Regions from separate parts of the Streptomyces sp. NPDC041796 genome, predicted to be linked through region 1. Evidence: riboswitches for the same ligand, from Rfam matches in the RefSeq annotation. Region 1 holds a riboswitch; each other region holds the start of a gene.
The links. A riboswitch is a leader RNA that binds a small molecule or an ion and turns the genes downstream of it on or off. The one in region 1 is predicted to bind cyclic di-AMP.

Region 1 (9,886 bases):
GCCCTGTGCGGGTTGGTGATCCTCGCCCTGGTTCGGGAGCAGACCGGCACGGAGGGCTTCCTGGTCGGGCTCGGCCTCGCCCTGCTGCCCGTTCCGCTGCTCATGGCCGCGTTCCGCTGGCTGGACCGGGTGGAGCCGGGCCCGTGGAAGAACCTGCTGTTCGCGTTCGCGTGGGGCGCGTGCGCCGCCGCGCTGGTCGCGATCGTCGCCAACACCTTCGCGACCCGCTGGATAGCAACCGCCACGGCCGATCCGGCGTCCGCCGACACGCTCGGCGCCACGGTCGTCGCCCCCATCGTCGAGGAGAGCGCGAAGGCGGCGGCCGTGCTGCTCGTCTTCGTGTTCCGCAGAAGGGACTTCACCGGGATCGTCGACGGCGTGGTCATCGCCGGGTTCACCGCGACGGGCTTCGCCTTCACCGAGAACATCCTGTACCTCGGCAACGCCTTCGGGGAGGACCAGCAGATCGGGGCGTCGGGGTTCGCGTCGGTCACGGCCGCGACCTTCTTCGTACGGATCGTGATGTCGCCGTTCGCGCACCCGCTGTTCACCGTGCTCACCGGCATCGGTTTCGGCATCGCCGCGATCACGGCGCGCCGCAAGAAGATACGCCGGGTCGCGCTGCCGGTGCTGGGGCTGACCCTGGCGATGGGCACGCACGCGCTGTGGAACGGCTCGGCGGCGTTCGGGCCGTGGGCGTTCTACGCGGTGTACGGGGCGTTCATGGTGCCCGCCTTCGGGCTGCTGACGTGGCTGGCCATCTGGTCGCGGCAGCGCGAGCTGCGCACGATATCCGGTGAACTCCCGGCGTACGCCGCGGCGGGCTGGCTCACGCCCGCCGAGCCCCTCGCGCTCTCCTCGATGCGGGCGCGCGGCCTGGCCCGGGGGTACGCGGCACGCTGCTTCGGCCCGGCGGCGGCCCGCGCCGTCGGCGAGTACGAGGCGTTCGCGACGTCGCTGGCGTTCCTCCGCCACCGGGCCCGCCGGGGCGCGGCGGGCCAGGACTTCGTGGCGCGCGAGCAGGAGCTGCTGCACCACCTGTGGCAGCGCAAGGAGATAGCCGGGCCGGCGCTGACGTACGCCGCGCAGGCCACCGGCCGGGTGTGGACGCCGCCCCCGCACCTCAACTACGGCGGCTACAACCCGTACCGGTACTGACGCGGGGCGCCCGTCGACGCCGCGAGCGGGGCACCCCCGTCGCCCCACCAGCGGGGACGCGCCCGTCGACGCCGCGAGCGGGCCCCCGCCGCCCAACCAGCGGGACGCGCCCGCCCAGCGGCTCCACTCGCCCGCGTCCCTCGACGCCCACCAGCAGGACGCACCCGTCGGCGCCCACGCGCAGGGCACCCCCACCAGCGGGACGTGCCCCCGGGGCTACGCGGAGGCGGCCGTCAGGGTCGCCAGCTCGTCGGCCGTCAGCTCCAGGTCGGCGACCGCGAGCAGGGCGGGCAGCTGCTCGACCGTGCGGGCCGAGGCGAGCGGCGCGGTGACGGTCGGGCGGGCGGCGAGCCAGGCGAGGGCGACGGTGGCCGTCCGGGCGCCGCGCGCCGCCGCGACGGCGTCCAGCGCGGCGAGGACCTTGCGGCCGCGCTCGCTCTGCAGGTGCTTGGCCGCGCTCCCGGCCCGCGCGCTGTCGACGTGCGTGCCCGGCCGGTACTTGCCGGTGAGGAAGCCGGAGGCCAGCGCGTAGTACGGCACGGCACCGAGGCCGGCGCGCTCGGCGGTGTCCTGGAGCGCGCCCTCGTAGGTGTCGCGGGAGACCAGGTTGTAGTGCGGCTGGAGCGCGGCGTACGGCGTCAGGCCCTCGCTCCCGGCGAAGTCCAGGGAGGCCTGGAGGCGTTCGGCGGAGATGTTGGAGGCGGCGACCGCACGGACCTTGCCCTCCTTCACCAGCTGGTCGAGGGCGGTGACGATCTCCTCGACCGGCACGGCCGGGTCGTCGAAGTGCGTGTAGTACAGGTCGATGTAGTCGGTGCCGAGCCGGCGCAGCGACTCCTCGGCCGCGGCCTTGATGGTGGTCGGGGTGAGGCCCTTGTACTGCGGGTGGGCACCGACCTTGGTGGCGACGACGACGTCGGACCGGTTGCCGCGCGCGGCCATCCACCTGCCGATGACGGTCTCCGACTCCCCGCCCTCGTTGCCCGCGACCCACGCCGAATAGCTGTCGGCCGTGTCGACGAAATTGCCGCCGGCGGCCGTGTACGCGTCGAGGACGGCGAAGGACTGCACCTCGTCGGCGGTCCAGCCGAAGACGTTGCCGCCGAGGGCGAGGGGGAAGACGTGGAGGTCGGACGTGCCCAGCTTGCGGAGAGAGGTCATGGGGTGGACCAACGTGCCGAAGAGGCGGGATATTCCGGGTGAGTGACGACGAAACCGGCAGCCCTGGCGTCGGGGGGTGTGCCGCCAGAGCTGCCGGGGTCAGAAGTTCCCGAGCCGGTGCTCAGACGGTGAGGCCCTTGCCGCGCAGCCAGGCCAGCGGGTCGATCCCGTCGCCGCCCGGCGTGTGCACCTCCAGGTGCAGGTGCGGTCCGGTCACGTTGCCGGTGGCGCCGACCCGGCCGATGGTCTCACCGGTGCCGACCGTCTGCCCGGCGCCGACCGTCATCGACGACAGGTGGCAGTACCAGACCTCCGTACCGTCCTCCAGCTCCAGGACGATGCGGTACCCGTACGAGCCCGACCATCCGGCCGACTTGACGGTGCCGCCGTGGACGGCCTTGGCGGGCGTGCCCGTGGGCGCGGCGAGGTCGAGGCCCGTGTGGTAGCCGGAGGACCACATGTTGCCGGCCTGGCCGTAGGTGGAGGTGATGGTGTACGAGGAGGTCGGCAGCGACCAGCTTCCGGCGAGCTCGGCCAGCCGGGCCTCCTCGGCGGCCTTCGCCTTGGCGGCGGCTTCGGCCTCGGCCTTGGCCTTCTCCTCGGCGGCCTGCTCGGCGGCCTGCTTCTCGGCGGCGGTCGCCTGCGCCTTCGCCTCGGCGGCGGCCTGTTCGGCGGCGGCCGTCTCCGCGGCCGCCTTCGCCGCGGCGTCGGCGGACGCCTGCTGCTGCTCGGCCTGCTGGAGGATGCGGGCGCGCAGTGCCTCGCCCGCGTCCGCGCCGCTCTGCTGCGCGGCGGCGTCGGCGGTCCCGGTGAGGGACGCGGCGGTGAGCGGCCCGCTGTCCGCGGGGGCCGTCTCGTCGGAATCACCGGCGTCCGAGTCGTCGGACATCAGGGAGCCGATGCCGGGCAGGGACTCGGCGTCGGGGAGGTTGTCCGTGACGACGTCCGGCAGGGATATGGAGACCGCGGGCTTGTCCTGCGCGGTGGCCATGCCTCCCGCGCCGACGGCCGCGATGACGCCGACGCCGAGGACGGTGGAGCTACGGGCGAGCCCGCCGCGCTGCTTGGCCACGCGGTGACGGCCGCGGACGGGGCGGACGGTCTCCTCGGTGGGGTTCCATTCTTCCCACTGCTGCCCGTTTACAGGTGCGGCGTCCGGGACACCCGAAGAGTTGAACGAGGCGATCGAGCCGTACGGAGCTTCGGGGGCAGGCCTGTTGGACGCCACGGAGGCGCACTCCTTTCCTTCCTTCTCGCCTACCGGGTTAGCTGACGGGTTCGGAGCAGGAAGGTCTCCTACGGGCCCACTTCGGCCCGATTCACCCCAAGGTGGTGGTTCCCCGGTTCCCTTGCGGAATTCGGCGCACGCGCACGGTGCCGTCTCTTGCGACGGCTGGGACGACCGCGCTGCGTTATCGAACGTTAATAGACGGGGGCTCCGGATTCCAAGCCGTTCCTAGTGATCATTAAGCGGACGGGCCCCGGACGTACCGGTGCACACACGGGCACAGCCGGGCGAGTTGACCGCGCATCAGAAACATTCACCGACCACAGTACTTCTGACGGTTTATCAGATGTTATGCGCAGTGACACGCGTCGACTACGCAGCGTGTCGAGCGGCCGGGCGCGGTCACGACACGACCGGAACCGTCCGGCGCCGCTCCGGCTGCCCCTGGGCCGGCCGGCCGACCGCCAGCAGCGCCAGGTCGTCCGTCGCCCCGCCGCCGGTGTGCCTCCGTACGTCGGTCACCAGCGCGTCCAGTACCGCGTCGGGCCCCGGGAAGAGCCGCCCCGCCAGCCGCGCGACCGGGTCGTAGAACACTCCCTGCGCGTCGCGCGCCTCCGACAGCCCGTCCGTGTAGAAGAGCAGCGTCGCCCCCGCCGGGTACGGCACCTCATGCGCCCGGTCCGGCCACGCCCCCAGGTCCGCCATGCCCAGCGGCAGCGCGGGCTCGGCCTGCTCCAGCAGTTCGGCGCGCCCGTCCGCGTACAGCATCAGCGGCTCCGGGTGCCCCCGGTCCACCACCCGCACCACCTCCGCCCCGCGCGGGATCTCCGCCAGCACCGCGGTGGTGAACCCCTCGACGGCGTCCAGCCCGTCCCGCCGCGTCCCCTCCCGGGCCAGTGCCCGCTCCAGCCGCTGCGCCACGCCCTCCAGCGAACTCTCCTGCTCGGCCGCCTCCCGGAACGCCCCGATGACCACCGCCACCGTCTCGACCGCGCCCATGCCCTTCCCGCGCACGTCCCCCACCACCAGCCGCACCCCGTACGGCGTGTCCTGCACGGCGAAGAGGTCTCCCCCGATGAACGCGTCCGCCTGCGCCGCCTCGTACCGCGCCGCCACCTGCAACCCGCCGATCCGCTCGGCGGGCGTCGGCAGCACGGCCCGCTGCGCGGTCTCGGCGATCACCCGGGCCGAGGCGAGCCGCTCACCACTGCGCCGCACGACCCGGTTGATCAGCAGCGCGAGCACGGCGACCACCACCACGGTGAGGATCTCGGTGAGGGCCCGCACCTCGCCCAGCGTTCCGCTGCCCAGGTGCAGGCCGAGCACGGCCAGCACGGCGCACAGACCGGTCAGCACCGTCATACGGGCGGCGAACAGCGGCGCCGCGACGAGCGGGGCGGCGGCGAACAGCGGTACGGCGGTGAACTGCGGCGGGGTCGACACGCCGTACACCACACCCCCCGCGATCAACAGCGCGGGCAGGGCGCACACGAACCTCCGGGCCCGCGGGGCACCCTCCCGCCGGTCGCCGCCGTCCCGCGCTCGTCGCCCCACCACTGGTCTCCTGCCGGGTCCACCCACGGCTGCGGACGGTACCGCGCCGCACCCGGCCCGGCCGGAGCCGCGCCGCCCGGCGACCCGCCGTCCGCCGACCGAGCGACACACGACGCCGGCCGGTCCGGGAAAGACGGAAGGCCCGGTGCGCAATGCACCGGGCCTTCGTCTTCAGTAGCGGGGACAGGATTTGAACCTGCGACCTCTGGGTTATGAGCCCAGCGAGCTACCGAGCTGCTCCACCCCGCGTCGGTGAACACCACCCTACGCCATCCGGAGCACGATCCCTAACCAATATCCCTGGCAGCTCCCCCCGAGGGGACAAAACGGCCCCGCCGGTCCCCGCGTGCGGCATCGCTCCCGGACGGCGGCGGCAAGACGGCTCGCCCACCGCCGGAAGGAAGCCGGCCCGGCCCCGCACCCGCCACTTCCCGAGCAGGACGGAGAAATCCGTCCCGCTTCCCCGGCGAAATGAAATTGCAGAATCAATCAATAGGAGCGGAAACCGGAATTCGCGGAGTGTCACTCCTTCGCGATTCAGGCCCTGGTCGGCCTGTGTCGATCATTCAGACACCTCTTGGGGTACCGCATACTCGGAAAGCCGATACGAGCCTCTCGGCCACTGCGGCACCCAGTCGACCCCTCACACCGTGCGGAGCCCAACGGAGGAAGCATGAACAGCCCGATCGCTGACCAAGTCGTTGCAGCGCCGACCTATCTGGCGGATATCCGCTTCTTCTTCCGGCCCAAAGACGTGGCCCATATGGCCGCCAAGGGAATCGAGCTCGGCACCTATGAAGGGGTGAAGAGCAACGCGCTCGCAATTCACGCACAGACCGCTCCGCCAAACGCTCTGATGCCCCGGACGCAGCGGGACAATGGAGTACCGAACGCTCGCAGACGTTCCGCAACTGGATCGTCAACGGATGTCCGCTCGGTACGGTGACGCCGGTCGAGCCGCCGGCGACCGGGCAGCCCACGGCACGGCTGCGCAAGGACGTCACGAAGCTGAGCGATGCCGAGTTCGACCTACTGGCGACGGCGTTCACCGGCCTGATGGACCGCGACCCGAGCGATCCGGACAGCTACTTCGCCCTGGCCGGGCAGCACGGCCTCCCGAAACGCTGGTGCCTGCACCACGAAGACCGCTACAACCCCTGGCACCGCCAGTACCTGCGGGTGTTCGAAGACGCCCTGCGCTCCGTCCCGGGCTGCGAGGGGGTGACGATTCCCTACTGGGACATCTCGACCATGCTGCCGGACCGGCTGCAACAGCCGCCGTTCGACTCGTACACCCTGCCGGCCGATCCCGGCGTCAACGCGACGCCACAGCCCGTGACCGGATACTTCCCGTACAAGACCGAACGCTTCCCCGCCACCGAAATCGCACAGAACGTGACGAACTTCGGGGTCCTGGACGACATTGCCACGTCGCTGACCCAGTCGTTGTGGGGCGAGTCCAATGTGAACGGGTACCAGGACTTCTCCATCCAGGCCCACGACGGTGGCCACGGATCGATCGGGCCGACGATGGGCGACCAGAATGTCGCCTCCTTCGACCCCGTGTTCTGGTTCTTCCACTGCAACCTCGACCGCCTCTGGCTGAGCTGGCAGACACTCGTGGGCGCCACCACGCTGACCGGATTCCGATCCACACTGGGGCAGAACACCGAGTGGCTCACGCCGCCGTTCAACGCTCTGCCACCGTTCAGCACCACCGCCGACCAGACGATCGAAACCGACGTCTCGTACGATCGACTGGAACTCGTCAGCCCGGTGGAGGGCGCGTTGGAGAATCTGTCCGGAAGCATCGATGCCTCCCACGCTTTCGCGTTCCGGAGCGGAAATCCGGTCTCGGTGCGGGTGAAGGGGATCAACCGGCTGGCAATTCCGGGGTCGTTCGTCGTGAGTCTGCTCGCCGACGACGAGCCGGTCGCGAAGCGCTTCTTCTTCCAGCCGGAGGACCCGCGGAACTGCGCGGGGTGTGTGCAGCACGGCATCGTCAACATCGACTTCCGGATGGCTCAGGAACAGCTTGTCGACCGGACGCTGTCCGTCCGTATCGACGTGCCCCGGCACGCCGCGGAGATCGGTTCGGCCTTCCCCCTCGCGCAGGCGGGCAATCCCACCATCAACGCGCGGCTTCTGGTGGAGGAGGCTTAGCCGTCGGGCCGCCGCCCGCGGAGACGCCCGACGCACATGTGCCCCGGTCACGGAAGGTGGCCGGGGCACGAGCGCTCAGGTCGGAGCCCCGCGGGGCTCTCGACGCGGTAGGCCGTGTGGGACTCGAACCCACAACCAACGGATTAAAAGTCCGCTGCTCTGCCAATTGAGCTAACGGCCCTCGACGAGTCACCCCTGAGCATAGCCCCACGGCGCCCGGCATCCGATCGGGTATCGGGTGAACGGGCGCCGTCGCGTCGTGGAGGCGGGGAGATCGTCGGGGACAGCGTGGGGTCGTGCTGCCGGCCGGCGGCGATCGGCACCGTCGCCCCGAACGCCCCCGTGCCGTCGCCCGTGTTGCGGAGGAGTCCGCCGTGGGCGTCACGGGAGAGCAGGCCGGCGCCCCGGTCGCGGAAGACCGGCCGCGGGGCTTCACCGTGCCCGTGCCCGTGCCGTCGTGTCGCCACCGCTCGCCCGAGTGTCGCCCGCGCCCGGGAACACCGGCTCGGCGGCCACCGCGGTGGCCGGTGCGGCAGCCACCGGGACGCCGGCGCGCGTCATGGCCGGGACGGCGACAGCAGCACCGAGGGCCCCTACGGCACGGTGATCGTGTGCCGTAGGGGCCCTCGTGACGGCCGCTTCTAGAACAGGCCCTTGTAGCCCTGCCAGCCGGTGCCGATCTTGACCGTCGAACCGAACGACCCCGTGCCGTTGCCGTTGTTGCGCAGCAGGTCCCCGGCGGCGTTGCGGGAGATCAGGTCCGCCTTGCCGTCCTTGTTCAGGTCACCGACACCGACGAACGCGTTGCGGCCGGTGCCCCAGTTGTTGCCGAACACCAGGACGCGCGGCTTGAGTGTGCCCGTCGCCGTGCCATTGATCCGCCACAGCGAGTTGGCGCCGCCCACCGCGAGCAGGTCGCCGACGCCGTCACCGTTCAGGTCACCGGCCCCGAACACCGCCCGGTACGCCTTCCAGTTGGTGGCGATCCGGCCCCGCGCCTTGAGCTTGCCCGCGCCGTCGTCCGCGTACAGGTAGAGGTCACCCGTGGTCGTCTGACGCGCCACCAGGTCGGCCCGGCCGTCACCGGTCAGGTCGCCCGGCGAGGTCAGCACGTTGAACTGCGCCCACACCGTGCCCAGCGAGGTGTACGGGGCGGTCGGCACCAGCGCCTTGCCGCAACCCGGCCGGTAGGCCCGCAGCTCACCGCTCGGCAGCCGCACCAGCGCGTCGTTGCAGCCGTCACGGTTCAGGTCCCCGAACGGCACCGCCACCGCGGACGTGGACCAGCCGCTGCCGCTCACCGCGCCGGAGAGCGTGCCCGCGCCCGTTCCGTACCGGACCGCGAGGGTGCCCGTCGAGCTCAGCGACACGAGGTCCCCGACCCGGTCGCCGTTGTGGTCCCGCCGCGTCGGCACCGGCGTCGTGGCCGTCACGGCCCCCGACAGCGCGACCGTGCCGGACTGCGCCAGCGCGGCACCCTGTCCATCGGCCGGAACCGCCGTCAGCGACCAGGCGTACGAGCCGTCCGCGACCGGCTTGCCGGCCGCGTCCTTGCCGTCCCAGGCGACGCTGACGAGGCCACGGGCCTCGCCGCCCGACAGGGTGCGCCGCACGGTACCGGAGGCGTCCTTCAGCGTGAGCTGCCAGGAGGCGGCGGGCTTGGACAGCCACCAGCGGGCCTTCCAGGGGGCGCTGCCGCCCTGTACGGCCTGCGCCGCGGGAACGTGGGCGTCGATGCGCGCCAGCGGCGAGGCGGTCACACCCGCGTCCACGACGCGGATGTCGCCCTCGGTGGTGGCGGTGAGGGCGATCCGCCCGGTCGTGGCGTCGACCGCGTACCTGTACTCCCGCTCGCCGTCGTCGGCGAGGGCGTGGTTGCCGACCTCCACCGGCTGGGCGCCCCGGAAGTCGGTGACCTTGACCGTGCTGTCGTTGCGCCACACCACATAGCCGTCTCCGAGCTCGGAGACCGGGGACGTGTACGTGTGGTTGACGTTCTTGTCGAGGTCGAACACCCCGCCCCTGGCGACGGTTCCCGCGCAGCTCCAGTTGAGCCAGTGCGCGGTCACCTTGATGGACTCGGCCCTGCATCCGCTGCCCAGGTTGACGGTCCGCTTCACCGCGCCCGTCCTGGCGTCGTAGGCCTTCACGGTGCCGGCCACCTCGCCGGCGGCCCAGACGGTGTCCCCGTACAGCGCGAAGTCCCACGCGTTGACGGTGGGGAAGGAGGCAAGCTGCTTGCCGGTGTCGAGGTCGACCGTGATCAGGCCGGTGGACGAGCCGTCGGCGCGCTCACCGGTGGCGGCCAGGTGACGGCCCGAGGCGTGCACCATGGTCAGCGAGGCGAGGCCGGCGCTCACCGGGGTGGCCGTGGTGGCGCCGGGCTGTGCCAGCAGCGGGTACGGGCTGCCGCTGTTGGGGTCCGGCTGGACGAGCAGTCGGCCGTCGCCCGTGGACGCGATCTGCGGGCAGCCGCTGCTGTCGTCGCACCCGGTGAGGTCCATGCCGAAGGTTCCGCGGTCGGCCGTGTCGCCGGCCGCCAGCGGACCGGTCACCGACACGGTCCGGGTGCGGAAGGCGTTGCCCTGGTCCGGCATCCGCTCCAGTGAGTGCAGGCGGCCG
Region 2 (9,886 bases), on a different contig from region 1:
CCGACCGTGCTGCGCTTCCCGAAGGAGTCGGTGGGGCCCGCCGTACCGGCCGTTGGGCGGATCGGCGGGATGGACGTGCTGCACCGGGCGGACGAGCCGGACGTGCTGCTGGTGGCCGTCGGTGTCATGGCACGCGTCTGCCTCGGGGCGGCCGGGCTGCTCGCCGAGCGCGGCATTCGCTGCACCGTCGTCGACCCGCGCTGGGTGAAGCCCGTCGACGAGCGGCTCGCCCCGCTGGCGGACACGCACCGGCTGGTCGCCGTCGTCGAGGACAACAGCCGCAGCGGTGGCGTCGGCTGGGCGGTGGGGCAGGCGCTGCGGGACGCCGGAGCCGACGTACCGCTGCGGACCTTCGGCATCCCGGAACAGTTCCTGGCACACGCCAAGCGCGGTGAGGTGCTGGCCGACATCGGGCTCACCCCGGTGGAGGTCGCGGGACGGATCAGCGGAGCGCTGGCAGGCAAGGAGAACGAAGCATGAGCAAGAAGTTCGACCTGGCGGCACTCCTCGCCGACCGGGGCGCGGAGGGGTACGACCTGCACGCCCGCCACCTCAATCCGCAGCTTCCGCGCATGCTTCAGACGATCGGTTTCGACAAGACGTACGAGCGGGCCGAGGGCGCCTATTTCTGGGACACCGAGGACAACGACTACCTCGACATGCTCGCCGGCTTCGGCGTCATGGCCCTGGGCCGGCACCACCCCGTCGTACGCAAGGCACTCCACGACGTCCTCGACGCGGAGCTCGCCGACCTCACCCGCTTCGACTGCCCGCCCCTGCCGGGGCTGCTGGCCGAGAAGCTGCTGACCCACTCCCCGCACCTGGACCGGGCGTTCTTCTCCAACAGCGGCACGGAGGCCGTGGAGACCGCGCTGAAGTTCGCCCGGTACGCCACCGGCAGGCCGCGCGTCCTGTACTGCGCCCACGCGTTCCACGGCCTGACCACCGGCTCGCTCTCCGTCAACGGGGAGAGCTGCTTCCGCGACGGTTTCGACCCGCTGCTGCCCGACACCGCCATCGGGCTGGGCGACCTGACCGCGCTGGAGCGGGAGCTGAAGCGGGGCGATGTGGCCGCCCTCATCGTCGAGCCCATCCAGGGAAAGGGTGTGCACGAGGCGCCGCCCGGCTTCCTCCGCGCCGCCCAGGAACTGCTCCACAAGCACAAGGCGCTGCTCATCGCCGACGAGGTCCAGACCGGCCTCGGCCGGACGGGCACCTTCTACGGCTACCAGCACGAGGACGGTGTCGAGCCGGACCTGGTGTGCGTCGCCAAGGCACTGTCGGGCGGATATGTGCCGGTCGGTGCCACGCTCGGCAAGGACTGGATCTTCAAAAAGGTCTACTCGGCCATGGACCGGGTGCTCGTCCACTCGGCCAGCTTCGGGTCGAACGCCCAGGCCATGGCGGCGGGCCTGGCGGTCCTGTCGGTCCTGGACGACGAGGAAATCGTGGCCAACGCCCTGACGACCGGCGAGCTGCTGAAGTCACGGCTCACCGCGCTCGTCGACCGCTACGAGATGCTGCACGAGGTGCGCGGCCGGGGCCTGATGATCGGTATCGAGTTCGGCCGCCCGTCGTCACTGGGCCTGCGCAGCCGCTGGACGATGCTCCAGGCGGCCCGCAAGGGGCTCTTCGCCCAGATGGTCGTGGTGCCCCTGCTGCAACGGCACCGCATCCTCACCCAGGTCTCGGGCGACCGGCTGGAGGTCATCAAGCTGATCCCGCCGCTGATCATCGGGGAGCGGGAGGTCGACCGGTTCGTGGCGGCGTTCACGGCGGTCATGGACGAGGCGCACAGTGGCGGCGGACTGATGTGGGACTTCGGCAGGACACTGGTGAAGCAAGCCATGGCCAACCGCTGAGCTGCTTTGCCTCAGAGGCAAGAAATTTGCCCCGGAGGAAGGTTCCTGGCGCAATGGGGCCATGAGCACCTTCCCCGAAGCCTCCGCGGACCCGGGCCGACCGGGCGCGGAACCGCCTGGCGCCTCCGGGCCGGCCGGTGCGGCGGACGACGCCGAGGCGGTCGGCCTGGTGCCGGACGTCGCGCCCCAGCTACGGGCGCTACGGCGGCGCCGGGGGCTCACCCTGGAGGCCGCGGCGCAGCGAGCCGGGCTCTCCCCGGCCCACCTGTCCCGTCTGGAGACCGGCCGCCGCCAGCCGTCCCTGCCGATGCTGCTGGGTCTCGCCCGCATCTACGGTACAACCGTCTCCGAGCTTCTGGGCGAGGTGCCGCCGGAGCGCGACCCGATCGTCCGGGGCGGGCGGGCGGAGCCCGCCGAGGCGGACGGCTGGGTCTACCACCAGGCCGGCGGCCCCGGGCGGGCGATACAGGCGCTGCGCGTCCAGGTCCCCTACGCGACGCGGGACGATCTCGTGCGCGTACACCCGGGGGAGGAGTGGCTGTACGTCCTCGACGGCCGGGTGCGGCTCGCCCTCGGGGAGGCCGTGCACGTCCTCGACCCCGGGGACAGCGCGCACTTCGACTCGCTGACCCCGCACCGTATCGGCGCCGCCACACGCGGCGGGGCCGAGCTGCTGTTCGTCCACACCCTCATGCAGAGCGCCGCCGCCGACCTGTGCCTCGGCGCGGGCGCGCACCGCCGCTGACCCGATCGGAGAGATCACCATGTCCCAGGAACGGACGTTCCCCCGAGGCCTCGCCGTCCGGCTCTTCGCCTACCTGGTGGCGGGCCACCTCTTCGCGGCCTTCCTCTACCTGCTGTTCGCCCTCGGGGCCGAGTAGGGCCTAGCTCTCGTCGAGGAGGCGCTCGCGCAGCCGCTCCCTGGTCTCGTCGCTCAGCTTCAGTCCTTCGGTCAGGTAGCGCTCGGTCGAGCCCCAGGTCTCCTCGATCGTCTCGAAGGCGGCCGTCAGGTAGTCGATGCGGGCTTCGAAGAGCGGGCTGAGCAGCTCCATGACCTGCGGCGACATACCGGCCGGGGAATTGTCGCTGCGGCGCACCTTGTAGCGGCGGCGCGGGTCGTTCGACTTGAGGTAGTCCTCCTCGATCGCCTCGCGTTCGACGCCGACGGCCAGCAGGGAGACCGCGATGGAGAGCCCCGCCCGGTCCTTTCCGGCCGCACAGTGCATCAGGGCCGGGACGCTGTCCTCGGCGAGCGCGTGGAGCACGCGGCTGTGCTCGGCCGTGCGCTCCTTGATGATCATGCGGTACGAGGCCGTCATCCGGGCCGCCGCCTTGCCGTCCGCCAGTATCGAGCGCAGCTGGTCGAGGTCGCCGTCGCGGACCATGGTCCAGAACTCCGCGCCGTCGGCCGGGTCGGAGAGGGGGATGTTCACATTCCGGACGCCGGGCAGCTCGACGTCCGGGCCTTCCAGCTTCTGGTCGGCGGCGTTGCGGAAATCGAAGATCGTGTGGAGGCCGAGGCCCGCCAGGAAGGCGGCGTCCTCGCCCGTGGCGTGCGCGAGGTGGCCGCTGCGGTAGAGCCTGCCGTGCCGCACCCGTCGGCCGTCCACGGTCGGAAGCCCGCCGACGTCCCGGAAGTTGCGCACTCCGGTCAGCTCGGGCTCGATCGACGGGACCTGCGGCAGCTGCTGCGTCACGGGGGCTCCTCCGTGTATGAGGTCGGCGTCGGCCCGCCGACGATGTCGTGATCCGACGATACGACATTGGTTCGTCCCGCAATCAATCTCCGTGCACGTCGCACATTCGTTGCCCTTGTCCCAGGTCGGCGACCGGTGAGGCGCACGAGACGCCCCTCGGGCCGGGCGGGGCCTCTCGCGGGCCCGGCCGGCGGGGGGTGGGTGCGACCCACGGGTGCGAAGGGGCTGCCGCGTACACGGTGGCCCACTCCACCTGTCCGTCTTAATGGTGATTTGTCCGACTGGCGTCGAGACCGGTGCGATCGCCGTCCGGCCGTGAGTCTGGAGGGATTGAGAAGGCTCGTCAAGGAATGGCGCTTCTGTCCGTATTGGGGGATTAGGTATAACGTGCCCTGGTCGTAAGGGAGATGAACCGGACCGCGTGAGCAGCGTCATAACCGTGACCGTCCGTGGCGGGAGGCCGTTCATAAATCCCTTGCCCAGAACGGGAATACATGATCCGTAATCCACGGAGGGTGACCGGAATTCCATGACCGCCGCACCGCCGGAAATGCCCCGGAGAAAACAGCGGCTTGTTCACGCCGACCCCACTCGCTTACGGTCACGGCAATCCGGCCGGACCGCCGAATCCTGCCGCCGGTCGGAATTCGCACCCACCCACGTGTGGCAGGAGCGGGGGACCCAGGTAGTACGCCGGTCCCGGAATTCCGGGACCGGCTCGGGGTGAAGTCGCGTCCATGACGCGGCCGGACAACTCCAGTCCGAACCCGACAGCTCACCTCGCAGGCGCCGGAGAGGAAATCGCCATGCCCGCGAAGGGTAAGCACCGCCGTCCCAAGTCCAGCCCCATCACGCGTGGTTTCGTCGCCGCCGGTACCGGTGGCGCCGCCATCGCCATCCCGCTGCTCGGCGCCACCGGAGCGCACGCCGCGGAGAAGGCCGCCCCGGCCACCGCTCCGCAGCAGGCCGTGACCGCCGCGGCCACCGCCGCCAAGGCCGCCCCGAAGGCCGCGTCGGCGCAGAAGGCCGCGCCGCGCACGTACACCGTGGTCGCCGGTGACTACCTCTCCAAGATCGCCCACAACAAGAACGTCAAGGGCGGCTGGAAGAAGCTCTACCAGGACAACCGCCAGGTGATCGGCGAGGACCCGTCCCTGATCCACCCGGGCATGAAGCTCACCCTCGGTGCCAAGTCCAAGGCCGCCCCCGCGAAGGCCGCCCCGGCGAAGCCCAAGGCGGACGACACCCGCACCGAGAGCCGCGCCTCCCGCTCCGCCGCCAAGGCCGAGGCCCCCGCCCAGTCCGCCCCGAAGACCAGCGGCTCGGGCTTCACCGCCCCGGTCGACGCCGGTGTCACCACGCCCTACCGCGCCTCCGGCTCCAGCTGGTCCTCCGGCTACCACACGGGCGTCGACTTCGCCGCCTCCTCCGGCACGAGCGTCAAGGCCGTCGGCGCGGGCACCGTCGTCTCGGCCGGCTGGAGCGGCGCGTACGGCAACGAGGTCGTCATCCAGCACACCGACGGCACCTACTCGCAGTACGCCCACCTCTCCTCGCTGTCCGTCTCCTCCGGCCAGAGCGTGAGCGGCGGTCAGCAGATCGGCCTGTCCGGCTCCACCGGCAACTCCACCGGCCCGCACCTGCACTTCGAGATCCGCACCAGCCCCAACTACGGCTCGGACATCGACCCGCTGGCCTACCTCCGCCAGCACGGCGTCTCCATCTGACGCCTCCGCGGCGAAGCGCTCCGCCCGGCACCGCCTCCCGGTGCCGGGCGGAGCCGTATTCCGGGCTTGGGTGAATCTTGACCGGTGGCAAACATCACCCCCCGTCAACCTCTCCTACGGTCGCGTAGGTCACATCCCGGGGTGAAAGATGTGCTCCCGTGGCAGACGATTCGACATTCAGAGACAGTGACGTATTCGGGTCGTACGCGGCGATCGGTGACAGCTTCACCGAGGGCGTCGGAGACCCTGGCCCCGGCGGAACGTTCGTCGGCTGGGCGGACCGCCTTGCGGTGCTGCTCGCCGACCGGCTGCCGGAGCCCGAGGAGTTCCGGTACGCCAACCTCGCCGTACGCGGGCGTCTCCTCGACCAGATCGTGGAGGAGCAGGTCCCGCGCGCCAAGGAACTCGCCCCCGATCTGGTGACGTTCTGCGCCGGCGGCAACGACATCATCCGGCCCGGCAGCGACCCGGACGACGTCGCCGAACGCTTCGAACGGGCCGTCGCCGACCTGACGTCCGCGGTCGGAACCGTCCTGGTGACGACCGGCTTCGACACCCGCAGCGTGCCGGTGCTGCGCCGGCTGCGCGGCAAGATCGCCACGTACAACGGGCATGTGCGCGCCGTCGCGGACCGGTACGGCTGCCCGGTTCTGGACCTGTGGTCCCTCAAGACCGTTCAGGACAGGCGCGCTTGGGACGACGACCGGCTGCACCTGTCTCCCGAGGGACACACCCGCGTCGCCCTGCGGGCCGGTCAGGTCCTGGGCGTGGATGTCCCCGCCGACCCCGACCAGCCGTGGCCGCCCCTGCCGCCGCGCGGCCCCCTCGAACTCCGCCGCGACGACATCCAGTGGGCGCGCGAGTACCTGGTCCCGTGGATCGGCCGCCGGCTGCGCGGCGAATCGTCCGGCGACCACGTCTCGGCCAAGCGACCGGACCTGCTGCCGCTGTAGGTCCCGGGGCGGGGGAGCGGGACGGGCCTCACCGGCCTCACGGCCTCACGGGCCGGAGACCGCCGGAGTTCCCGACGGGGCTTCCGGGTGGCCGAGTTCGCGGGCGAGGGCCTCGTCCGCCCACGCCAGCATGCGGGCACGGGAGAAGGACGCCGCGTACGCGGTCATCTGCACGGCCAGACCGTCCAGGAACGCGGTCAGCCGCCAGGCCGCCGCCGCGGGATCCTCGCAGCGGAACTCGCCCGCCGCCGCACCCTCCGCGAACACCTTGGCCAATGCCGCCTTCCACTGCCGGTCGAGGTCCTGGGCGACCTCCCGCAGCGCGGGTTCCCGGAGGGCCGCCGCCCAGCCCTCGATCCACAGGCGCCACCCCTTGGCCCGGCCGGTGGGCGCGTACCAGTGCACGGCCGCCCGCAGCCGGCGGACCGCCGACGTACGGCGGCCCAGCAGCCGGCGCAGGTGGGCGAGATCGCCCTCGGCGGCGTACGCGAAAGCGGCCGCGACGAGCTTCTCCTTGGTCGAGAAGTGGTACAGGACCAGCGCGTTGCTCACACCCAGCGCGGACGCCACGTCGGCGATCCGCACCGCCACCACACCCCGCGCCTCGATCTGCTCCACGGCGGCCCGCAGCAGCTCCTCCCGCCGCTCGGCCACGCTCAACCGCACTCTGCCCACGCCGCCACCCTAGGCGGTCCGCGGGTACGCCGGGTGTCCGTCGCGTCACCGCTGCGTCACCGGGACCGGAGCTCGCCGCGGTTCCCGCCCGTCGAGCCGAGCGCGGGAAGGGACCTGGGCCGAGCATGGATGTGACATCGCGCTCGTGGGGCCCGGCCCCGTGCTGTCACACCCCCCGCCCATAATGGAGGGACCCTCACCACTGGAGGTTCCGTGAGCCGCGCCGGCATCCCGCACCAGCTCCGTTCCCACCTGCGTTCCCTGCGGCCCACCGCCTTCGGCGTGGACTCGACCGGAGAGCGGATGGAGCGGATCCGCCGCTCGCCGAACTTCGTGGACGGCACGTTCCGCAACCCGGTGGGGACCCGGCACAGACCGTCCGGCTCCACCATGGAGTTCGCGAAGATCTACTTCGAGAAGGAGTCACGGGCCCGCCGCGCCCCCGCCGGGACCATCCCCGTGCACTCCACCACCGTCGCCGACCTCGCCGAGCCCCCGGCCACCGGACTGCGGCTCACCTGGATGGGACACTCCAGCGTGCTCGCCGAGATCGACGGCCACCGGGTCCTCTTCGACCCGGTCTGGGGCCGGCGCTGCTCGCCGTTCTCCTTCGCCGGTCCCGGGCGGCTGCATCCCGTGCCCCTGCCGCTCGCCGCGCTCGGACCGGTCGACGTCGTCGTCATCTCCCACGACCACTACGACCACCTCGACCTCCCGACCATCCGCGCCCTCGCCGCCACGGACGCGCTCTTCGCCGTGCCGCTGGGCGTCGGCGCGCACCTGGAGCACTGGGGCGTTCCCGCCTCCCGGCTGCGGGAACTGGACTGGAACGAGTCGACGGAGGTCGGCGGCCTGCGGCTGACCGCCACCCCGGCCCGGCACTTCTGCGGCCGAGGCCTGCGCAACCAGCAGCACACGCTCTGGGCGTCCTGGGTGGTGGCCGGACCCGAGCACCGCGTCTACCACAGTGGCGACACCGGCTACTTCGACGGCTTCCGGGACATAGGCGCCGAACACGGCCCGTTCGACGCCACCATGATCCAGATCGGTGCCTACAGCGAGTACTGGCCCGACATCCACATGACTCCCGACGAAGGCGTGCGGGCCCATCTCGACCTGCAGGGATCCACACCGCACGGCGTGCTGCTCCCGATCCACTGGGGAACGTTCAACCTCGCCCCCCACCCCTGGGCCGAACCCGGCGAGTGGACCCGGGACGCCGCCGGGGAAGCCGGGCAGGCAGTGGCGCTTCCCCGCCCCGGCGAACCGTTCGAACCCTCCGGCACGCTCCCCGTCGACCCCTGGTGGCGAGCGGTGTCCCACCCGATGCCGCACCCGTGGCGTCGGCCCCGGCCGGCGGAGGTCACCGTCGAGGCGGACGCCTAGTCGAGGCGGACGCCTAGGGCCTGCCGTAGACGGCCACCATGATCTTCATGGCCACCTCGTTCATGTCCTGGCCCTTGGCGTCCGTGGAGTTCACGCTGTAGACCATGGTGCGGGAGCCGTCACGGGTCGAGGCGATGGCCGCGTTGTAGCCCCAGCGGCCGCCCGTCTTTCCCCACACCTCCCGGCCGCCCAGCTTCTTCATCGCCAGGCCGACGGCGTACGCCGCCGGGTCGCCGCTGGTGAAGTCCGCCACCCTCGGCAGGGTGAACATCTCCTCCAGGAGCGGGCCGCGCACGATCTGCCCCTGGAAAAGGGCGTTCGTGAACCGCTCCAGGTCCCGTGTGGTGGAGATGATGTCGCCGGCCGCCCAGCCGTCGGTCGTCCCCCAGACCGTCACATCGCGCAGACCGATCGTCCCGTCGTCCAGCCGCATCGTCTGGTAGCCGTGGTTGTGCCGGCCGGTGATGTGCGGGTTCGTCCCCGGGAAGGAGGTGTCGCGCAGTCCGAGCGGGCGGAGGATCCGGCGGTGGACCTGGTGCTCGTACGAGTCGCCCGTGACGCGCTCGATCACCAGACCGGCGATCGTGTAGCCGATGTTCAGATAGTGCTGCTTCTCGCCCGGCGCGAACTCGCGCTTCTTCGAGGTCGCCGAACGGACCATGTCCTCGGGGTCATGAGTCCTGAAGCGGTTCTCGTACCACTCCTCGACCGTGCTCCCCGGGAAGTCGGCCGCCGGGATGCCGTGCGTGTGGTTGAGCAACTGCCGCACGGTGACAGCCCCGTACGACGCGGGGATCAGCTCCGGCAGGTACGAGCGCGCACTGCGGTCAAGGTCCAGCGTGCCCTCGGAGGCCAGCTGGAGGGCGACCGCCGCGGTGAACACCTTGGTCACGGAACCGGCCCGGAAGCGGGCGCCGGGGTCGGCCTCTCGGTTGCTCCTCAGATCGTGCACGCCCGAGCTGCCGTGCCAGACGCCCTCCGTGCCACCGACCCGGACCAGTGCGGCCGTCGCGTGGGCCGACGGCAGGCCCGCGACGGCCGCTCTCAGGGCGGCGTCGCCGGACGGCACGGGAGCCGTGACACCCACGGCGGACGCGGGGTGCGGGGCGGTCACGGGGTGTGGAGCGGACGCGGCGGCCGGCAGCACCGCCGGGCCCGCCGCGACGCCCAGGACGAGTGCCGTTGCCAGCAGTGTGCGGTGCGTGCGGGGGATGCTCTTCATGGTCAACTCCGTGGGTGTGAGCCGGTTTTCCGGACGGCTCCATCCTGTTGACCACCGGCCTTCCGCGGATCGCCCGCCCAGCGGGTCTTCCGGGCTCAGTTCCTCGCCTGTGCGGGGGAGGAGGCGGACGGGGCGGCTCCCCCGGGCGGGGGATCCCCGACCACGACGAGGCCCGTCTCGTACGCGCAGATCACTGCCTGGATCCGGTCCCGCAGCCCGAGCTTGGCGAGCACATTGCCCACATGCGTCTTGACCGTGTGATCACTGACGACGAGCTCCGCGGCGATCTCCGCGTTCGACAGGCCCCGTCCCAGCAGCAGCAACGTCTCCCGCTCCCGTCCGGTCAGCACCTCCAGGCGGGGAT
Region 3 (9,886 bases), on a different contig from region 1:
AAGGGCAGCGCGGCGATCGCGTTCCATCCGCGCGCCCGGCTGCTGGCCGCGCAGACGGCCACCGAACTCACCCTGTGGGACGTCGCCGACCCGGCGGAGCCGAAACGGCTGGCCGTCCACGGCATCGCGAAGGGGATCACCTACACACTCGCCTTCAGCCCCGACGGCCGGACGCTGGCGTCGGGGAGCGAACGGGGCAGGCTGCGGCTGTGGGACGTGTCGGAGCCCTCGGGCCCGCGGCTGCGCCACGAGCGCCGTGTCGCGGCCGCCGACCTGATCTCGCTCGCGTTCGGCCGCCACGGTCTGCTCGTCACGGGCAACGGCAGGGGCGGTGGAAAGGGTCGGGGCACCGCCGCGGAAGTGCGCCTGTGGCGGGTGGACGATCCGGCGCGGCCCCGGCTGCTGGACACCTCGACGACGGCGTCCGTGATGGCGGTCGCGTTCCATCCCCGGCGGGACCTGGTCGTCGCGACGGGTGGAGAGGCGAACATGGCGTGGTGGACGGTCGAGGACCGGCGGCGCCTCGTGGAGATCGAACCGGAGGACACGTACGACAGGCAATGGGGATACAGCAAGGGACTGCCCTCACTGAGCTTCCGTCCGGACGGAGGACGGCTCGCCGCCGCGGACAACGGCGCGCAGGGTGGAGCGAAGCTCCGGGACGCCACGGAGAAGGGCCCGGAGCTCCTGAACAGCCCCGCCGAGGAGGGAACCCTCCCGGGTGGAGAACCCGCTCAGGCCGTGGCGTACAGCCCGGACGGGGCGCATCTCGCGGTCGGTGACGTCGGAGGCAACGTACGGGCGTGGCCCGAGCGGGCCCCCGCGCCGCGGCTGGCCGGGCGGATGGCGCAGCCCTCCCCGGGCACCAGTCCGATCAGCGACGACGGCCGGTTCATGGTCACCAGGGGCTCGACACTGACCCGCGTCTGGGACGTGACCACGGCGGACACCGCCGACGGGGCGGATCCCCGGCTGCGCTTCACCCTGCCGGAGGGCTGGGAGGCCCGCTTCTTCCTGCCGGGCAGGGACGGTCCGCTGTTGTTGGGGCACCGGTGGGAGGAGGGAACCAGGAACCACGCGTTCCGGCTGTGGGACCTCAGCGGGTCCGGCCCGCCCGTGCCGGGGGCCGAGATGCCCTTCCGGGATCCCGACGTGCGCACCGCCGTGTCCCGGGACGGGCGGCTGCTGGTGGTGGCGGGTTCGAAGGGCACGAGGGCGGACGTGTGGGACCTGCGGAACGCCCGGAAGCCCGTCCGTCGCACGAGCATTCCCGTCACACCGTCGATCGAGCCGGAGAGCCTCTTCTTCATGGGTGAGCACGCCCTCGCGATCGTGGAAGGCGACGGCGAGACGCCGGGCCGTTCGGCGGACCTGCGCATCTGGGATCTGACCGACCCGGGAAAGCCGGTCAGGGGCAGCAGACTCGAGGGAGTGGCCGAGGCAAGGGCGGCCTACCTCCCCTCGGCGCGCCTGATGATCACGGACGACAGCGCTCAGAGCGCGCAGTTGTGGGACATGCGGGACATGCGCAGGCCCCGGAAGGCCGCGAAGCTGCCCGCCACGTCCGGGGGGTACCAGCCGGCGGGCAAGGGGCTGCTGGCGACGTCGCTGCTCGACGGAACGGTGCGCTTCTGGAACGTGGACGACCCGTACAAGCCACGGGAGTTGCCCGAGATGCGGTTCGACCGGACCATCGAGGAGATCAGGCCCGCTCCTGACGGCACGCGGGTGGTGACCAGTGAGCCGTACCGCATCTGGGAGGCGGAGGAGGACGGCAGATGGCGCACGCCGGCCCTCGCCACCTTGGAGGTCGCGAGGGAGCTACGGCTGTTTCCGCGGAAGAGCCCTTTCATGGCCGTCGTGCCGAGCTGGGAGCGCGAAGTCGCCTACGGCTCGGAGAACACCTACCTCCTCGACCACGACACCGACAGGATCCACCGGCGGCTGTGCCAGACCCATCCGCTGAGCGTCGACGAGGCCCGCTGGAAGGCCCTGCTCCCGCACCTCTCCTACAGGCGTTCCTGCGACTGAGACCAGGGCGTACGGCCGGCTGCCTCCCGGGAACCCCCGGGGGGCGGGCCGGGGGTGGGCCGGGGAGGGCGTGGGTCGCTCCGGAAGAGGGTGCAATGTTAGAAATGGGGCATGAGCGGACGTCTCGGACGGACCAGGCGAGCGTCGGGCCGCCCGGACCCGGGACGTGTGCCGGGCGCTCCGGACCGGGCCCGCACCATGAAGGCACGGCGCCCGCCACCGGAGGGTGTGCGGTCGCTGCTGGGCGTACGCACGGTCGCCGGTCAGGTGCTGCTGCTCCAGATCGTGGTCGCGGTGCTGCTGATCACCGTGGCCGTGGTGGGGCTGGCGTTCCAGGCGCGCTACGACGGCGAGCGGGACGCGCAGAACCGCTCGCTGGCCGCCGCCGAGTCCTTCGCGGACGCCCCGGGCACGGTGGCGGCGCTCAAGGCCCCCGATCCGACCGCCGCGCTCCAGGCGTCGGTGCTCGAGGCCCGGGACGGCTCCGGCGTGGACTTCATCGCCGTGATGACGCCCGAGGGGAACCGCGTCGCCGACAACGACGCGTCGCTGATCGGCCGCCGCGCCGAGGACGTGGAGCGCGCCGCGGCGGGTACCGCGTTCACGGAGATCTTCGAGGGCGCGCCGAACGACGCCGCCCGGGCCGTCGTCCCCGTCACCGACGCCGACGGTTCGGTGGTGGGACTGGTGAGCGCCGGTGTCACGATCGAGAACGTCGGGGGCGCGTTCAACCGCCACCTGCCGGTGCTGCTGGGCTCCGCCGCCGCCGCGCTCGCGCTGGCGGTCGGCAGCTCGGCGCTGGTGAGCCGGCGGCTGAGCCGCCAGACGCACGGCCTCGGCCCCACCGAGATGACCCGGATGTACGAACACCACGACGCCGTTCTGCACGCGGCGCGTGAGGGTGTGGTCATCATCGGGGACGACGGCCGGCTGACGCTGGCCAACGACGAGGCGCGCAGGCTCCTGGGCCTGCCCCCCGACGCGGAGGGGCGCGCCGTCAGCGACCTCGGTCTGGACGAGGACACGGCGGAGCTGCTGAGCTCGGGCCGTGCGGTGACCGACGAGGTGCACCTGGCGGGCGACCGCCTGCTCGCCGTCAACACCCGGCCCACGGCCCCCTACGGCGGGGCGACCGGCACGGTCGCGACGCTCCGCGACACCACCGAGCTGCGGGCGGTGTCGGGGATGGCGGAGGTGGCCCGGGAGCGGCTGAAGCTGCTGTACGAGGCGGGGGTGCGGATCGGGACGACGCTGGACGTGGTGCGGACCGCCGAGGAGCTGTCGGAGGTGACGGTGCCCGGGTTCGCGGACTTCGTCACGGTGGAGCTGCTGGACCCGGTCCTGCGCGGCGAGGAGCCGTCGGGCAGGCACACGGAGATGCGGCGCACGGCGGTGGCCGGCATCCACGACGACCACCCCCTCCAGCCGGTGGGCGACCTCATCAGGTTCGCCGTTCCCACGACGCCGATGGCGGCGGCCCTGGCGAGCGGGCACGCGGTGCTGGAGGCCGACCTGAACGTGGCCCACGGATGGCGGGCGCAGGACACCGCGGGGGCCGACGAGGCTCTCGCGTACGGCATCCATTCGCTGGTGACGGTGCCGTTGCAGGCGCGCGGGGTGGTCCTGGGCATGGCCAACTTCTGGCGTTCGGAGCGGGCCGAACGGTTCGAGGAGGAGGACCTGGCCTTCGCGGAGGAGGTGGCCGCCCGGGCCGCCGTAGCCATCGACAACGCCCGTCGCTTCACCCGCGAGCACGCCATGGCGGTCACGCTCCAGCGGAGCCTGCTGCCCCGCGTCCTGCCCGAGCAGGGCGCGCTGGACATCGCGTACCGCTATCTGCCGGCGCAGGCGGGGGTGGGCGGCGACTGGTTCGACGTCATCCCGCTGCCCGGGGCCAGGGTCGCCCTGGTGGTGGGCGATGTGGTGGGGCACGGACTGCACGCCGCCGCCACGATGGGCCGGCTGCGGACGGCGGTGCACAACTTCTCGGCGCTGGACCTGCCGCCGGACGAGCTGCTGGGACTCCTGGACGAGTTGGTCACCCGTATCGACCAGGAGGAGGGCGCGGACGGCAACGGGGAGGGCATCACGGGCGCCACGTGCCTGTACGCCGTCTACGACCCGGTGTCCGGCCGCTGCAGCATGGCCACCGCGGGGCACTTCGCCCCCGTGGTCGTCCTGCCCGACGGCACCCTGGACTGCCCCGAGGTGCCCGTCTTCCCGCCCCTGGGCCTGGGCGGCCTGCCGTTCGAGACGGCCGAGATCCAGCTCGCCGAGGGTTCCCAGCTCGTCCTCTACACCGACGGTCTGATCGAGCACCGGGACCGGGACGTCGACGCCGGCCTCGAGCTGCTGCGCGAGACGCTGTCGGGCCATCGCGGCCGTACGCCGGAGGCGACCTGCCAGGCCGTGTTCGACGCCATGCTGCCGCCGCACCGCCGGGACGACATCGCGCTGCTGGTGGCCCGCACCAATCTGGTCGACCGCACCCGGGTCGCCGACTGGGACGTGCCCAGGGACCCCTCCGCCGTCGCACGTGTGCGTTCCGCGTGCGGCCGTCAGCTGGAGGAGTGGGGACTGGAGGAGGTCGGGTTCACGACCGAGCTGATGCTCAGCGAGCTGATCACCAACGCCATCCGCTACGGCTCCGAGCCGATCCATGTGCGGATGCTGTACGAGCGCTGCCTGATCTGTGAGGTGTCGGACGGCAGCAGTACGTCCCCGCACCTGCGGCGCGCGGCGACCACGGACGAGGGCGGCCGGGGACTGTTCCTGGTCTCCCAGCTCGCCGAGCGGTGGGGCACCCGGTACACCCCCACCGGGAAGGTGATGTGGACCGAACAGTCCCCCACCGCGGGGGCCCGGATGCCGACGGAGCTGCTGCTGGACGACGTGTCCTGGTGACCTCGGCGGGTCCGTCGGACGGTGCCGGAACAGCAAACTTTGTTGCCGTCGGCGGCGGGGGCGCGGTGCAATGAACGGCATGGAAGAGCAGTCGGACGCCATCGCCAGGACCCTGACCCAGGTGGGCCCGCGCCTCAAGCGCCTCCGTACGGAGCGCGGCGTGACCCTGGCCGCGCTGTCGGCGGCCACGGGGATCTCCAAGAGCACCCTGTCCCGTCTGGAGTCCGGCCTGCGCCGCCCCAGCCTGGAGCTGCTACTGCCGATCGCCCAGGCACACCAGGTTCCGCTGGACGAGCTCGTGGGCGCGCCCGAGGTGGGCGACCCGCGCGTCCGCCTCACGCCCAGGACCGTGCACGGCAACACCGTGCTGCCCCTGACCCGGCAACCCGGCCCGCAGCAGGCCTTCAAGATGGTGCTCCCCGCCGACCGGAACACCCCCCAGCCCGTCACCCACGAGGGCTACGAGTGGCTGTACGTGCTGTCCGGGCGGCTGCGGCTGGTCCTGGCCGAGCACGATCTGGTGCTGGGGGCGGGCGAGGCGGCCGAGTTCGACACCAGGCTGCCGCACTGGTTCGGCACCACGGGGGACGGCCCCGTCGAGGTGCTCAGCCTCTTCGGCCGGCAGGGCGAGCGGATGCACGTGCGCGCCAGGCCGCGCCGCGCGGGTGGCGCGGCGGAGGGGAACGGGGCCACACGCGGCCGGTCGTCCGCGTCCGCGTGATCATCCGGTGCCGGGGGCCGGAGGCTGCGCGACCGAACGCCGGGCCGATGACGCGCGTGTCCATCTCGACGGCCCTCCCCCACGGCCCGTCGCGCAACGCGCCGAACAGTGCCGCGTCCGTGCCGGCGGACGCGCTCCGCACACTCCGCGGCGTCGTACGGCCACGGTGATGGACGAGTTGTGCACGCATACGCCCGCGGTCGCGCCACCGGGCGGGCACGAGGTCGGCGGGGCCGGACTTCACTGCGTCCGGCGCGCCCGGGCCCGCCACCTGGGAGCAACCGGCGGCCGGGTCGGCGTCGGCACACCACGAGACCCTTGCGTCCCTTTTCTCCGTTATGCAGGTTTGGCGGCAATCGCCTTTGCTGCTCACATTGCGGGGAAAATGCGTCACTTATGGGCTCTGGTTATCACGCGTGATAAGTATCACCGCGCAGGACTGGCACACAGGGGCTCTTCAGGCCTGATTCCCGGTTGTTTGCAGCAAAGTTGACGGTTCACCACCGGCCGGAAGGCGGTGGAAAGCGGGTCGGGCCGTGAAATTCACGCCTTGTTCCGCCAGGCCCGTCTCGCTTACGGTCCCCTCAATCCGGATGGACCGCCGAATCCTGCCGCCGTCCGGAAACCCCACACCCACTCACGTACGTACGGCAGGAGCGGGGGACCCAGGTAAGCCGCCGACCCGGAGCACACCGGATCGGCTAGGGGTGAAGTCGCGCTGATACCGCGACCGGGCATCTCCAGCCCGAACCCGACAGCTCACCTCGCAGGCGACGGAGAGGAATTCGCCATGCCCGCAAAGGGTAAGCACCGTCGTCCCAAGAACAGTCCGCTCGCCCGCCGTTTCGTCGCCGCGGGCACGGGCGGCGCCGCACTCGCGCTGCCCCTGATGGGCGCCACCGCCGCCGAGGCGGCGCCCAGCGCGGCGTACTCCGTTACCGCCGGCGTCCCGGCCGCGGCCCCGGCCGCCACCGCTGCCGCCGCCAAGAAGGCCGCGCCCACCACGTACTCCGTCGTCGCGGGTGACTCCCTCTCCAAGATCGCGCGGGAGCACAAGGTGAGCGGTGGCTGGAAGAAGCTCTACGAGGACAACCGGAAGGCCATCGGGGCCGACCCGTCCCTGATCCGCCCCGGCCTCAAGCTGACGATCGGCGCGAAGGCGGCCGAGCGCGCTTCGGCGCCCGAGCGAGCCGACCGGTCCGCCGAGCGGAAGGCCGCACCGGCCGCCGCCAAGGCGGCGACGTACCCGGACAACCTCGACGGCTGGATCCGGGAGTCGCTGGACATCATGGCCAAGCACGGCATCCCCGGCACGTACGAGGGGATCCACCGCAACATCATGCGTGAGTCCTCGGGCAACCCGCTCGCCATCAACAACTGGGACATCAACGCCGTGAACGGGACCCCCTCGAAGGGGCTCCTCCAGGTCATCGCGCCGACGTTCGAGGCCTACCACGTGCCCGGCACGGCGACGGACCCCTACGACCCGGTCGCCAACATCACCGCCGCCTGCAACTACGCGGCCGACCGGTACGGCTCCATCGACAACGTCAACGGTCCTTACTGATCCACACGCTTTCCCCGCTGGGGCCGGCCGCTCGAACGCGGCCGGCCCCAGCGGCGTTCGGCCCTCGCATTTCCCGTGGGAGTCCGGTGGAGTTCCGCGGGAGCAATGCCGTATGTCTCGCCAATCGGACACAAGACGGCGCGCCGAGCCGTCTGCCATTCGGCTTGTTTACCACCCCTCACCGAATTTTCTTGTGAAACGTTGGCGAACGGGGTCTCCATATCGATCTTCACTGTCCCGCTGACCTCGCCGAACGGCTTCAGCCGAACTCCGCATACCGCAAGCACCCGTTGACCGAAAGGGTGCCTTGACCGTGACTCCGCGCCGAACGAGACTCCCCACAGGCACCCATGCATCAGGAGCCACAAGCAGACGCGTATGCCAATGGCCCTGCGAGACCGATATCGCACGGGGTGTGTGACGGGGGAAAGACCTGAAAACGCGGCGCTCGTTTCCATGATCCACGCGTGCTCCTCCGCCCCGTTCCTGCGGCGCCGGGACCACCGGGTCGCGGGCGGCCGGGGTCACCAGGCGCGCTGAAGACCCGGGGCGGCGTGCTGCGGATCGAGGAGGGCCGCTGGCTGCCGCTGGAGGACGGTGTCGAGATCTGCCGGCTCCGAGCGGGATCGAGGTGCATCACGCGCCGCCGGCCTGGGTGTTCGGCGAGAGCTCGGTGTCCGATCCACGCCTGGCGTTCGGGCCGCTGTCCGGTCCGGTCCCCCGCCGCGGCGATGGAGGAGGCGAAGGCCACCGAGACGGGCGGTGCGCCGGCCGGTCCCCCCGCGCAGGGCGAGAACTGAACGAACCATCCCCACCGGACCATCCAACCGGAAAGGATCACCACGATGGCAACGCCGCTGTCCGCGTCCAAGCTTCTCAAGGCCCTTCGTGACGAGGGCCTCCAGGTCGTCGAGCACCGCAACTGGCGTACGCACAACCGCAATCACAAGGGCCCGTGGGGTCCGGTGCACGGGGTGATGATCCACCACACCGTGACCTCGGGCACCCAGAACTCCGTGAACATCTGCTACGACGGCCACTCGAGCCTGCCGGGGCCGTTGTGTCACGGGGTGATCGCCAAGGACGGGTCGGTCCACCTCGTGGGCCACGGCCGGGCCAACCACGCCGGTCTCGGTGACGACGAGGTCCTCCGGGCGGTGATCGACGAACGCCCGTCGCTGCCCGCCGACAACGAGGCCAACACCGACGGCAATCGGTACTTCTACGGGTTCGAGTGCGTCAACCTCGGCAACGGCACCGACCCGTGGCCGGCGGCACAGCTGGAGGCGATCGAGAAGGCGGCGGCCGCGCTCTGCCGGGCGCACGGCTGGTCGCACCGTTCGGTGATCGGGCACAAGGAGTGGCAGCCGGGGAAGATCGACCCGCGCGGGTTCACGATGGACTCGATGCGGGCCCGCATCGGACAGCGGCTCGGCGCAGCGCCGGACGGCCCGGCGAAGCCCCCGGCGCCGAAGCCCCCGGCATCGTACGAGCCGTTCCCCGGCGCCGCGTTCTTCACCCCCGGCCGGCGCAGCGCGATCATCACGGCCATGGGCAAGCGGCTGGTGGCGGAGGGGTGCGGGCGGTACGAGGTGGGCCCCGGCCCCGAGTGGAGCGAGGCCGACCGGAAGTCCTACGCCGCCTGGCAGCGCAAGCTCGGCTATGCGGGCAGTGACGCCGACGGCATCCCGGGGAAGTCGAGCTGGGACAGACTGAAGGTGCCGAACGTCTGAGCCGGGCCCCCGGGGCCCACGGGCCGAGGTACGGCGTTGTGGGCGCCGGGGGTGTGGCGGGAGGCGCGGCGGAAGACGTCACTGAAGGCGTTGGTGGAGGACCGGCCGCGGCGGAGGGCGACGGACGTCACGACATCGACGGCCCGTGCTGCCCGAGCCCGGCCGGGCGCACGAGCGCAGTTCGGCTACCTGAACGGCCGGCGCTCCGCCTCGTCACCCCCTGCTACCACTTCGCTGCACCGGGGGCGGAGCGCCGGCGGCAGCGGTCACGGCCCGGGCCGTTCCAGGCGGGGAAGACCAAGCACGAGTCGGCGCATCCAATTGCATAGATATACGAACTATGACAAACTCGCCCGTACCGCGTTGTACGAGGAGTTTCCCCGCATGGCCCACGAAGCCGATTCGACTACTCCCACCCCAGCTCTCCGCATCAACATCGCCTTGGCCCGCGACTGCCACGACTGCGGCGAATGGGGAACCGTGATCGATTCCCACGGTCACGACAAACCGTGCCCCACCTGCCAGCGACGGGACCGTGGATGACCCAACAAGGCCGGCGGCCGCCGCGCGTTGGGATTTCGGCACCGAGTTCGCCGGCCGCGGCGCGACCCCTGTCCTGGTGGGCGTCGACGTCGATGACGACCGCATCGGGGCGGTGCGACAGCGCTCGCGCGAGGATGTGTCCGTTTCCGCCGGACTCCGCGACGACCCTCATGTCGTCCTCGCGGTTCAGGAGCGCGGTGAGCGCCCGCGCAGCAGCCCGTTCCCCTCGGCCAGAAGAACACGGGTCACTGGCACTCCCTGCGGTAGGACCTGGCCTACGACGGATTGTCCCCGCTCGGGCCGGGACGCGCCGGTTCAGGAAGCCGTTCGGCGGGGCCGCTCAGTAGTTCTGCCATTCGTGGCGGGTGTACTCCAGCACCACCGGGT

Region 2: linked by a shared signal. The riboswitch ahead of ACZ6C1_RS06390 (M23 family metallopeptidase) and the one ahead of ACZ6C1_RS13175 (M23 family metallopeptidase) in region 1 are both predicted to bind cyclic di-AMP.
Region 3: linked by a shared signal. The riboswitch ahead of ACZ6C1_RS06025 (transglycosylase SLT domain-containing protein) and the one ahead of ACZ6C1_RS13175 (M23 family metallopeptidase) in region 1 are both predicted to bind cyclic di-AMP.

The regions. Positions count from the first base shown of each region.
Region 1 covers NZ_JBVJAH010000006.1:15,682-25,567, forward strand. Annotated here, with positions in the region: gene ACZ6C1_RS13165 (PrsW family intramembrane metalloprotease) at 1-1,158, shown strand, start outside; gene ACZ6C1_RS13170 (aldo/keto reductase) at 1,375-2,319, opposite strand; gene ACZ6C1_RS13175 (M23 family metallopeptidase) at 2,441-3,547, opposite strand; cyclic di-AMP (ydaO/yuaA leader) riboswitch at 3,559-3,693, opposite strand; gene ACZ6C1_RS13180 (PP2C family protein-serine/threonine phosphatase) at 3,950-5,128, opposite strand; tRNA gene ACZ6C1_RS13185 (tRNA-Met) at 5,277-5,350, opposite strand; gene ACZ6C1_RS13190 (hypothetical protein) at 5,775-6,047, shown strand; gene ACZ6C1_RS13195 (tyrosinase family protein) at 6,044-7,264, shown strand; tRNA gene ACZ6C1_RS13200 (tRNA-Lys) at 7,373-7,445, opposite strand; gene ACZ6C1_RS13205 (FG-GAP-like repeat-containing protein) at 7,906-9,886, opposite strand, start outside.
Region 2 covers NZ_JBVJAH010000003.1:40,368-50,253, reverse strand. Annotated here, with positions in the region: gene dxs (1-deoxy-D-xylulose-5-phosphate synthase) at 1-480, shown strand, start outside; gene ACZ6C1_RS06410 (aspartate aminotransferase family protein) at 477-1,862, shown strand; gene ACZ6C1_RS06405 (XRE family transcriptional regulator) at 1,924-2,607, shown strand; gene ACZ6C1_RS06400 (DUF6126 family protein) at 2,627-2,743, shown strand; gene ACZ6C1_RS06395 (tyrosine-protein phosphatase) at 2,747-3,559, opposite strand; cyclic di-AMP (ydaO/yuaA leader) riboswitch at 4,200-4,363, shown strand; gene ACZ6C1_RS06390 (M23 family metallopeptidase) at 4,366-5,286, shown strand; gene ACZ6C1_RS06385 (SGNH/GDSL hydrolase family protein) at 5,445-6,239, shown strand; gene ACZ6C1_RS06380 (TetR/AcrR family transcriptional regulator) at 6,285-6,914, opposite strand; gene ACZ6C1_RS06375 (MBL fold metallo-hydrolase) at 7,128-8,300, shown strand; gene ACZ6C1_RS06370 (serine hydrolase domain-containing protein) at 8,314-9,522, opposite strand; gene ACZ6C1_RS06365 (response regulator) at 9,618-9,886, opposite strand, start outside.
Region 3 covers NZ_JBVJAH010000002.1:577,926-587,811, forward strand. Annotated here, with positions in the region: gene ACZ6C1_RS06010 (caspase, EACC1-associated type) at 1-2,031, shown strand, start outside; gene ACZ6C1_RS06015 (SpoIIE family protein phosphatase) at 2,143-4,935, shown strand; gene ACZ6C1_RS06020 (helix-turn-helix domain-containing protein) at 5,015-5,656, shown strand; cyclic di-AMP (ydaO/yuaA leader) riboswitch at 6,277-6,442, shown strand; gene ACZ6C1_RS06025 (transglycosylase SLT domain-containing protein) at 6,447-7,223, shown strand; gene ACZ6C1_RS06030 (peptidoglycan-binding protein) at 8,069-8,956, shown strand; gene ACZ6C1_RS06035 (polyamine aminopropyltransferase) at 9,840-9,886, opposite strand, start outside.